3 regions of the Paenibacillus sp. FSL P4-0184 genome follow, and region 1 is predicted to be linked to each of the others. Evidence: predicted binding sites of a transcription regulator. Region 1 holds the regulator's gene; each other region holds the start of a gene.

Region 1 (3,290 bases):
TGCAATCGCAGAAAGTCACAGCCTTTCAGTTATTCGTTATGATCTTAGACTACCGTTTAAGCAGTCCATCAAATGATTCTTGTGCCTTACGACGGATTGCTTCCTCATCTAGCGTTACACATTCTCCGTGTTTTACAACCTGTTTACCATTCACCCATACATGCTCAACATCCTTGGCACTGGCAGAGTATACAGCATGAGACAACAGATCTGTGTGTGGTAGCAAATGCGGCTGGTCTATATCAATCGCGATAAAGTCCGCTTTCATGCCAACAGCGAGTCTACCCACATCATTTAAAAAGATAGACTTTGCGCCATACTCTGTAGCTATACGCAGCGCTTCCGGAGCTGGAACAGCCGTCGGATCACCACTTACACCTTTATGGATGAGGGCTGCAAGACGCATCTCTTCAAACATATCCAGGTTATTATTGCTTGCCGCACCATCTGTACCCAGTGATACCTTCACACCAGCCTTTAGAAGATCCGTAACCCGAGCCACTCCACTAGCAAGTTTCAGATTACTTCCTGGGTTATGAGACACGCCTACATCATGACGCGCCAGTATCTCGATCTCTTCATCATTCAAATGAACGCCATGTGCAACAATAGACGGACGTGTGAACATTCCAAGCTTCTCTAAATGCGCTACTGGCCGAAGTCCGTAATCCACCACATTCTGCTCCACTTCGCGTTTGGTCTCGGACATATGGGTATGCATCGGTAAATCCAAATCATGTGCCGCTTGAACAAACTTAACAAAGAAGTCCGGTGGGCAAGTATATGGGGCGTGTGGCGAGATCATCGTCGTAATTCTACCATCAGCCTTACCATGCCAATTTCGTGCAAAAGAAATCGCTTCCGCAAGCTTGTGATTTTGTACTTCCTCTGGGCATAATCCGATTACGCCTCTCATCAATACGGAACGGATGCCTGATAATTCGACTACCTCTGCTACTCGATCCATATGATCATACATATCCAAGAAGGTTGTAGTACCACCTTTTAGCATTTCCAGTACCGACAAGGAGGTTCCCCAGTATACATCTTCTCCAGTGAATTTCGCTTCCATCGGCCACATCTTCTCTTGAAGCCACACCTGAAGTGCTAAATCATCTCCATAACCACGAAGCAATGACATTGCCGCATGGCCATGTGTGTTTACCAGACCTGGCATAAACAGCAGACGACTGCCATCAACAACTTGCACATCATCTTCCATTAAAGGCTCTTCTTTTCCTATGTAAGTGATCAAATCATCTTCAATAGTCATATATCCATTCAGAACCGGCTCATCCGTTCCCGGAATAAGAAAACGCCCGCCCTTAATAATCGTTTTACTGCTCTTCATTTCCGGTTTCTTCCTTTCCGTCTTTCAAATAATAAGCAAGGCTTTGCAAATCCGTTGTAAAATCGGCAGCATGAACCCGGATATTCGATGGTGTTTTTAGAATCACTGGTGCAAAATTCAAAATCGCCTCGATGCCAGACTCAATGAGAATATCTGCTACATTCTGCGCTTCTGAATCAGGCACAGTAATTATCCCAATTCGAATACCTTGCTCACGAATCGTCTGACCAAGCTCCTCCATCGGTTGAACGGTAAGAGAGTTGATTTTCCGCCCTACCTTAGGTGCATAGGAGTCAAATATAGCGGTAATCTTCATAGTATCTTTCAGATAAGCATTGTAATTAGATAATGCATGTCCAAGGTTACCGGCACCTACTAAAGCCACATTCAATTGTTGATCCAGCTTCAGAATATGACGGATTTTTTCAATAAGATAAGTTACGTCATACCCGATACCTTTTCTACCAAAGTCTCCAAAATAAGCTAAATCTTTACGAATTTGAGCAGGATTCAAATCAAGTTTTTGTCCTAGTTCTTGTGAGGAAACGGTTAATATTTCACGTTTCTGGAGATCATTCAAGAAACGCAAGTACACAGGAAGTCTGCGAACAACGGCTTCTGATATTTTATCCGATTTCATAATTTACCTCCTAATTTAAGTGATATTCTGTTCAAATCCTATCGAAATATCTGCACCTCGTCTCAAGGAAGAGCGGTATTCTTATACCGCCCTTCCTTGTAGAGTGATTAATAAGATCGATGACGTTCTTTTCAAGAAACGCCTCCGTCTTCCAACCACTCCGCTATACGAGGAACCATTTGATCCGTAAGCATATGCTCCATTTTCGGGCCAGGCAACGAATAGAGGAAATACTTCCCATAGTGAGATTCGATCACCCTTGTGTCATACACAATAACAATACCCCGATCTTGCGCTGTCCGTACCAGCCTCCCAAATCCTTGCTTGAAGCGAATAACCGCCTGAGGAACAGACAACTTCATAAACGGATTCTTTTTCTGGGCTTGTAATAACTCAGACTTCGCTTCCGCTAGGGGGTGGTTTGGCGGTTGAAATGGGAGTCTCACGATGGCCAAGCATGTTAATGCTTCACCTGGAATATCTACACCCTCCCAAAAGCTGCTTGTTCCTAACAGTACAGAAGCTGCACTGTCCTGAAAACGGCGGATCAGCTTGCTACGGCTGCCCCCCTCCACGCCTTGACCTAACACCGTGATCTCTTGTGAGGCTAGAGCCTCTTTCAGAGGATCGTAAACCTGGCGTAGCATCTTGTAAGAAGTAAACAGGACAAGCATCCGCCCACGTGTTGTAATAGCTGCTTCTGCTAGTGACTGTACGAGTGTATCGACAAATCGGGCATCGCCTACACTACCCTTCACACTTGGGAAATCCCGCGGAATAACTAACAGCGCCTGCTCCCGATACTTAAAGGGAGAAGGCAGGAGTGATGTCATCAGACGCCCCTCTTCCGCAGCTTCATTAAGTCCGAGATTATCAATCATAAACTGGAAAGATTTATCGACAGAGAGTGTCGCCGAAGTTAGTACGATACTTTTCTTCTTGTCGAAAAACAGCTCCTTAAGCTGAGTACTAACATCAACAGGAACGGCATACAACTGTAGCGATTTACTGCGATAATTTCCATTCGCCTCCAGCCAATATACTACATTCTCATCATTTAATCCCATAAAAAACCGTACTTGCTCACGTATAGAAGCTAAATCCTTAAATAAGCCGCTAATATCGGTAACTAGGCTATCTGAGGAAGATTGACCTTCTTGATCTCGCATCTCATTAAGCATTTTATCACCTTTACGGATAATTTCGCTTAATGTCAGATTCATAGTATTCTCTAAAGCAACCAATTCATCCCAATCTTTCGGTTTACGGGTAGGAAGTAACCGCATGACTAACTGGCCG
Region 2 (3,290 bases), 270 kb from region 1:
AGGTATCGAACGCGCAGCTCAAATTGTTGAATTTGGTGGTATGGGACATAGCTCGGCTATCCACTCCAACAACGAAGAAGTAATCATGAAGTTCTCTAACCGTCTGCAAACAGGACGTATTCTCGTTAACTCGCCTTCCACACATGGTGCGATCGGCGATATCTATAACACTAATATCCCTTCGTTGACTCTGGGTTGTGGATCTTATGGTCGTAACTCCGTGTCGCAAAACGTTACAGCAATCAATTTGATCAACGTGAAAAGGGTGAATCGTCGTACCGTGAATATGCAATGGTTTAAAGTACCTGACAAGATCTATTTCGAAAAAGGCGCTACTCAGTACCTGACCAAAATGCCTGATATCACACGTGTCGCAATTATCACTGACCCAATGATGGTTAAGCTTGGATATGTTGAAAGAGTTGAACATTACCTGCGTCAACGTCAAACTCCTGTAGCTATCGAAGTGTTCTCTGAAGTTGAACCAGATCCATCGACAACTACAGTTGAAAAAGGTACTGCAATGATGAACAGATTCCAACCGGACTGCATTATCGCACTTGGCGGCGGTTCCCCAATGGATGCTGCAAAAGGAATGTGGTTATTCTATGAACATCCAGACGCAGACTTTAATGGTCTGAAACAAAAATTCATGGATATCCGTAAACGGGTATATAAATTCCCTAAACTTGGTAACAAAGCTAAGTTTGTAGCGATTCCAACAACTTCGGGTACAGGTTCGGAAGTAACATCTTTCGCAGTTATTACCGATAAAACAACTGAACAGCACACTAAATATCCTTTGGCTGACTACGAGTTAACTCCAGATGTGGCTATCATTGATCCAGAGTTCGTATACAGCTTGCCAAAAACTGCAGTTGCTGATACAGGTATGGACGTATTGACACATGCTATCGAAGCTTATGTATCTGTTATGGCGAGTGACTATACTGATGGTCTAGCTATTAAAGCGATCCAACTGGTATTCCAATACCTTGAAAAATCAGCGCTGGAAGGCGACAGAGTAGCACGTGAGAAAATGCATAACGCATCAACACTTGCTGGTATGGCCTTTGCCAATGCATTCTTGGGTATTAACCACAGTTTGGCGCATAAATGGGGCGGACAGTACCACACTGCTCATGGTCGTACTAACGCGATCCTTATGCCACACGTTATCCGCTACAATGCTAAAAAACCTACGAAGTTCGCTTCGTTCCCTAAATATTCGCACTTCGTAGCTGATGAGCGTTATGCTGAAATTGCCCGTATTCTGGGATTGCCAGCTCGCACAACTGAAGAAGGTGTAACTAGCCTGATCAATGCTATTCGCGATATGAATAAAAAATTGGGCATCGAAGAATCGTTCCAACAACTGGGCTTTGATCCTAAGGACTTCGAATCCCGCGTAGATTACTTGGCTGACCGTGCGTTTGAAGATCAATGTACAACTGCCAATCCTAAGCTGCCACTGGTATCTGAGCTTGCTGATGTATACCGTAATGCGTTCTACGGAAGATTTGATAATTAATAAATGGTTAAATAGAGAATAGGATAGTTGTGGACTTAGATAAAGGTGACAAATATCACTCGAAAGGTGATATTTGTCACAGTGTTTTTATAGAAAATAAACTAGAATGTTTATATAAACAACGGTCCCACATATGAAATGTTGATTGTGAAATTTGGAACAACCACATCTTTTTGGGGATCACGAGACACGGGATCAACCTTCAAGCCCGCGATCTCTACAAATATAATAAATATAGATGGAGGGATTTAGCATGTCGGTGATTGAAAAAGAAGTAAATGAAGTGAAATCCGGTTGGAGAAGTTTTACAAAAGGTAAATGGTCCAAGAAAGTTGACGTTAACAATTTTATTGCTAGTAACATTAAGCCTTATGAAGGTAACGAAGAGTTCCTCGTAGGTCCTACTAGTAACACAACTGAACTATGGAAGATTATTTCTCAACTGAGCAAGGAAGAAAGAGAAAGAGGCGGCGTATGGGATGTTTCCCTAGATACTGTCTCCACAATCACTTCACACGCTCCAGGCTACATTGACAAGGACAAGGAACAAATCGTAGGCGTACAGACTGACGCTCCTTTCAGACGTTCCATTCAGCCATTCGGCGGGATCAAGATGATGGTCGATGCTACGAAGGCTTATGGCTTCGAGCTTCCACAAAACATCGTCGACATGTTCACGAACATTCGCAAAACGCATAACCAAGGCGTATTTGATGCATATACACCAGACATGAGAGCAGTACGTAAATCCGGCGTTATCACAGGTCTTCCTGATGCTTACGGCCGTGGACGTATTATCGGCGACTACCGCCGCATTGCTCTGTACGGTATTGATTTCTTGATTAAAGACAAAAAGCAACAACTAACTGAGCTTGAAGTTGATTCCATGACAGAAGAAGTAATTCGTTTGCGTGAAGAGCTGTCTGAGCAAATTCGTGCACTGGGCGAATTGAAAGAAATGGCAGCAGCTCACGGTATGGATATTTCCAAACCAGCGACGAACTTCAAGGAAGCTACTCAATGGGTATACTTTGGATATCTGGCAGCAGTTAAAGAACAAAATGGTGCGGCGATGTCCCTGGGACGTGTTTCTTCCTTCCTAGACATCTATGCAGAACGCGATATTGAAGAAGGTACTTTGACTGAAGAACAAGTACAAGAAATTGTCGATCATTTCGTAATGAAACTGCGTATCGTGAAATTCTTGCGTACACCTGACTATAATGATCTGTTCTCCGGCGACCCTACTTGGGTAACTGAATCCATCGGTGGTATGGCTGAAGATGGAACCACTCGTGTTACCAAGAACAGCTTCCGTTTCCTGAACACCCTGTACAACTTGGGTCCAGCTCCGGAACCAAACTTAACTGTTCTGTGGTCCGAGAGATTGCCTGAAGGCTTCAAGAAATATTGTGCTAAGGTTTCCATCGAAACTAGTGCAATTCAGTATGAAAATGACGATCTAATGCGTCCATACTGGGGTGACGATTATGCTATTGCTTGCTGCGTATCTCCAATGCGTATCGGTAAACAAATGCAGTTCTTCGGCGCTCGTGCCAACCTGGCAAAAGCTTTGCTGTATGCTATTAATGGTGGTAAAGACGAAAAATCCGGAGCACAAGTTGGACCGGAATTCCCAGCGATCACTTCTGAATATCTGGATTATGACGAAGTAATGAAACGCTTCAAACCGATGATGGAGTGGTTGGCTAAGACTTACGTTAACACTTTGAACATCATTCACTATATGCATGACAAA
Region 3 (3,290 bases), 2.9 Mb from region 1:
ACTCTTCATCCCCTACGAACTGGTGGCAAGGAAAAAGTTCTCCCCAGGGGGTGACAGCAAGATATTCCGTCCCTGAACCACAGCCAGTAATTCTCTTCTGGATACAAGGTCCTTCGGAGAGGTCAAGCATGTAATGATAAAAGATAAACCCCTTGCCTTGTTCACCACGCCCGATCATTTCCTTGGCGAGAATTTCGTACTGGTTGTATATCTCCGGCAGGTCCTCCTCGGTAAGTGCATAGGGTTCCTTTGGATCACAGATGACTGGTTCCATAGAGATTTTGTCAAAACCAAGATCTGCGATATGAAATATATCGTTGGTGAAATCGACATTGTTACGAGTGTAAGTTCCTCGAACATAGTACTCTTGGTCCCCGCGCTTACGAACGAATTCCTTGAACTTCGGAACAATATGATCATAGCTGCCTTTTCCGTTAACCGTTTGGCGAAGTCGGTCATGAACCTCTTTTCTTCCATCCAGGCTTAATACGACATTGTACATTTCCTGATTTAAAAACTCGGTGACCTCATCGTTCAGTAACATCCCGTTCGTCGTGAAGGTGAAGCGGAACTTCTTTTTGTATTCTTGTTCTTTGCTTCTTGCATAAGCTACGATCTGTTTAACCACTTTCCAAGCCAAGAGCGGTTCCCCGCCGAAAAAGTCGATGTCCAGGTTTCGATGATGACCCGAATTTTCAAGCAGGTAATCGATAGCTTTTTGTCCAACCTCATAGCTCATGATTGCCCTATCTCCGTTGTATTTCCCCTGGCTAGCGAAGCAATAGTCGCATGACAAATTACAGGTATGCGCAACATTGAGGCAGAGTGCCTTAACATAAGTTTTCCGTTTTTTTAAATCGAGCGAGAGGTTCTCATACTCATCTTTTGTAAAGAGCTGTCCATCATTTTTAAGTTCCTCGATATCCGCGATGGTTTCTCGAATGTCGCTCTCGGAAATGCTGGAATCATCTTTATATTTATCCAACAGCGTTGTCACGATTTTTTCGGCAGAAGTTTTCTCATAATCCGCTATAATTTCATATGCTAGGTCATCAACAACATGCACCGAGCCACTGTAGGTATCGAGCACGATATTGTATCCGTTTAGTTTATATTGATGAATCATACTTACTAATCAAGCTCCTTTTGCACACAAGTAGAAACGGCTTTGCCATCCTTTAGAGGAAGCGTCCATTTCTTAAAAATAGCCGCCCATCAGCAGAGCAATGGGCGGTAAAATTCCGAATCCTATCTGTTCATTGCATTTTCACACTTCTGGTTTGCAACGCCGCAGGAAGTTTTACAAGCGGATTGGCAAGAGGTCTGGCATGCGCCGCATCCGCCGTGTTTTGCGGTATCCATCAGTTTGCGGGTGCTCAGTGTTACGATTCTTTTCACGATAAATAACTCCTTCTGTAATTTCTTGTGATCACTTTCACTTAATTTCCATGGAACATCGTAGCAACATCACGCAAGTACGTCTATGATTCCCGTCACCTAGCAGAGCAGAGAGAGCTTGAACATAAGCATCAACGCTAATTACGCTGCAGTCTTCGTACTTGTGATCGTAAGATGCGGTAGCGGGAACCAGAGTCAGCGCAATACTAAAAAAGTGAAACAAAAAAGAGACGGCAATGATGCCATCTCTTTAACAACGATTTTTCCTCATACTTGTCCGTAAAGTCCAATAAATATAAAGATCTCATAACACTGTATCCTTCCTTACCAGTAGAGCGACACTCTCCGATTCCATATGCACCATATGCGAACATCCCTCTCATTATCATGGCTATTGTTATGGTGGGAAGAAGTCGCGTAGAATTAGGGATTTTTGTAGGGAGTGTTTCTTGAATATTCAATGAAGTTATTTATTTTTATAATGTACTACGCCTTAGTTCATAAAAATATTGCACACTTGGATGCTTTAACTTCATCTTCTCGCTCATGTTTAAAATTCGCTTTTTTCCAACTCGTCTGTCCACTAAAGCTAGAATATTCAATAAGATATCGTCGCTTTCTAAGCTCTCCTCTATGGAAATAGATAAATACTTAGTAGCTATAACAATAAAGTTCGATTTACTTAATGATGTCTGTGCTGACAAAAGCACCTTTGCAACTTCTGATATTTTTCTACTTCTTGCAATGACTATTAGACGATCCTCCGGGATGATCCCCTTACTATCTTTTCTAACCGCTTCAATGTCTTCATGGTTGATAGGAATTAGAAGATCTGAATCATTCTTAATCTCCTGCTCCGTCTGATACCATCTAATTGAGCTAGTTCTATCATTCATATTAAGTACGTTCTTTTTATCTACCGAAATATAACAATCCCCTGATTTATCAGGTAAATAACGGTAACTGCTCGCGCGATATTCAACCCTGCCGTATAACGCAGGACAGAGAAAACTCTCCAGTTGTTGCTTCAATTTGCTCCAGGACATGTATCCTCCTATGTTTTATGTTATAAATACCTGCTCAGGCAGTCGTTCTATTATACAATACATAATACAATCCCACTAAAACCTGAATAATATCTTGATATTCCGTCTTATCATCACCTCTGTACATAGAAACAAACCGATTAGGTATAGACCCCGTGGTCTGGTACCTAATCGGCTTGTTATGTTACGCCTCAAACGTTTTTACTTCGGTTATAAGTCTTACTCGGACAGATAATTCGATAACCAGTACAGGAAGTTTCAGAGCGGGTCGTATTGCTGCTTGGATGAATTATTTCTCCATTACTTATCGTGACCTTTACCCGGGTTTTCTTTTGAGTATTCAAAGGTCACTTTTACAGGCTCGCTCATATAGCCAGTCGATAGATACGCCTCATTGGTTCCCTTTAAATTACCCGTAAGTTTGAATGTGAATTGGAAGCTTCCCGCGACTGTACTCTTCGTCTCATCTTCAAGATGAACCTTGCCTTTTGGATCAAGCACCTTCAACTTCACATTTGTAAGGACGCCATTCATCAGCAATCCATCAATCGTTACTTTTTTCGCTTCCTCGTCAACCTTTACTTGTATGCCCTCAATGCCCTTCACGTCTACAGCGCCCGAGAGGTTATAGACACCAAACTCGTAGATGGAATATCCGTAATCGGTTGCTCTTTTTATGCCTTGTAACTTCATGTATCTTGCCTTGACCGGGTTGAACTGAATCGTTTCTTTGCCATCATGCGCGGTAATAATTCCGTCATTTGGCATGACATTGATCCAGTTCTGCTTATCGTTCGACACAAGAAGTTTGTATTTATCGGCGCGAGCATATTCCCAATCGATTCG

Evidence for each region. The regulator Rex, encoded in region 1, represses fermentation and respiration genes when NADH is low (regulators of the CRP and FNR family bind a similar motif). The targets are predictions, from matches to a motif close to TTGTGAAATATTTCACAA.
Region 2: the regulator Rex is predicted to act here: its motif matches at 1,677-1,694, upstream of pflB (formate C-acetyltransferase).
Region 3: the regulator Rex is predicted to act here: its motif matches at 1,424-1,441, upstream of scfA (six-cysteine ranthipeptide SCIFF).

Annotation. Positions count from the first base shown of each region.
Region 1 covers NZ_JBBORN010000001.1:4,269,971-4,273,260, reverse strand. The annotation lists gene MKY52_RS18750 (amidohydrolase) at 50-1,351, opposite strand; gene MKY52_RS18745 (redox-sensing transcriptional repressor Rex) at 1,338-1,991, opposite strand; gene dinG (ATP-dependent DNA helicase DinG) at 2,123-3,290, opposite strand, start outside.
Region 2 covers NZ_JBBORN010000001.1:3,996,066-3,999,355, forward strand. The annotation lists gene adhE (bifunctional acetaldehyde-CoA/alcohol dehydrogenase) at 1-1,531, shown strand, start outside; gene pflB (formate C-acetyltransferase) at 1,785-3,290, shown strand, end outside.
Region 3 covers NZ_JBBORN010000001.1:1,350,789-1,354,078, forward strand. The annotation lists gene scfB (thioether cross-link-forming SCIFF peptide maturase) at 1-1,126, opposite strand, end outside; gene scfA (six-cysteine ranthipeptide SCIFF) at 1,249-1,398, opposite strand; gene MKY52_RS05740 (SF0329 family protein) at 1,875-2,444, opposite strand; gene MKY52_RS05745 (DUF4855 domain-containing protein) at 2,745-3,290, opposite strand, start outside.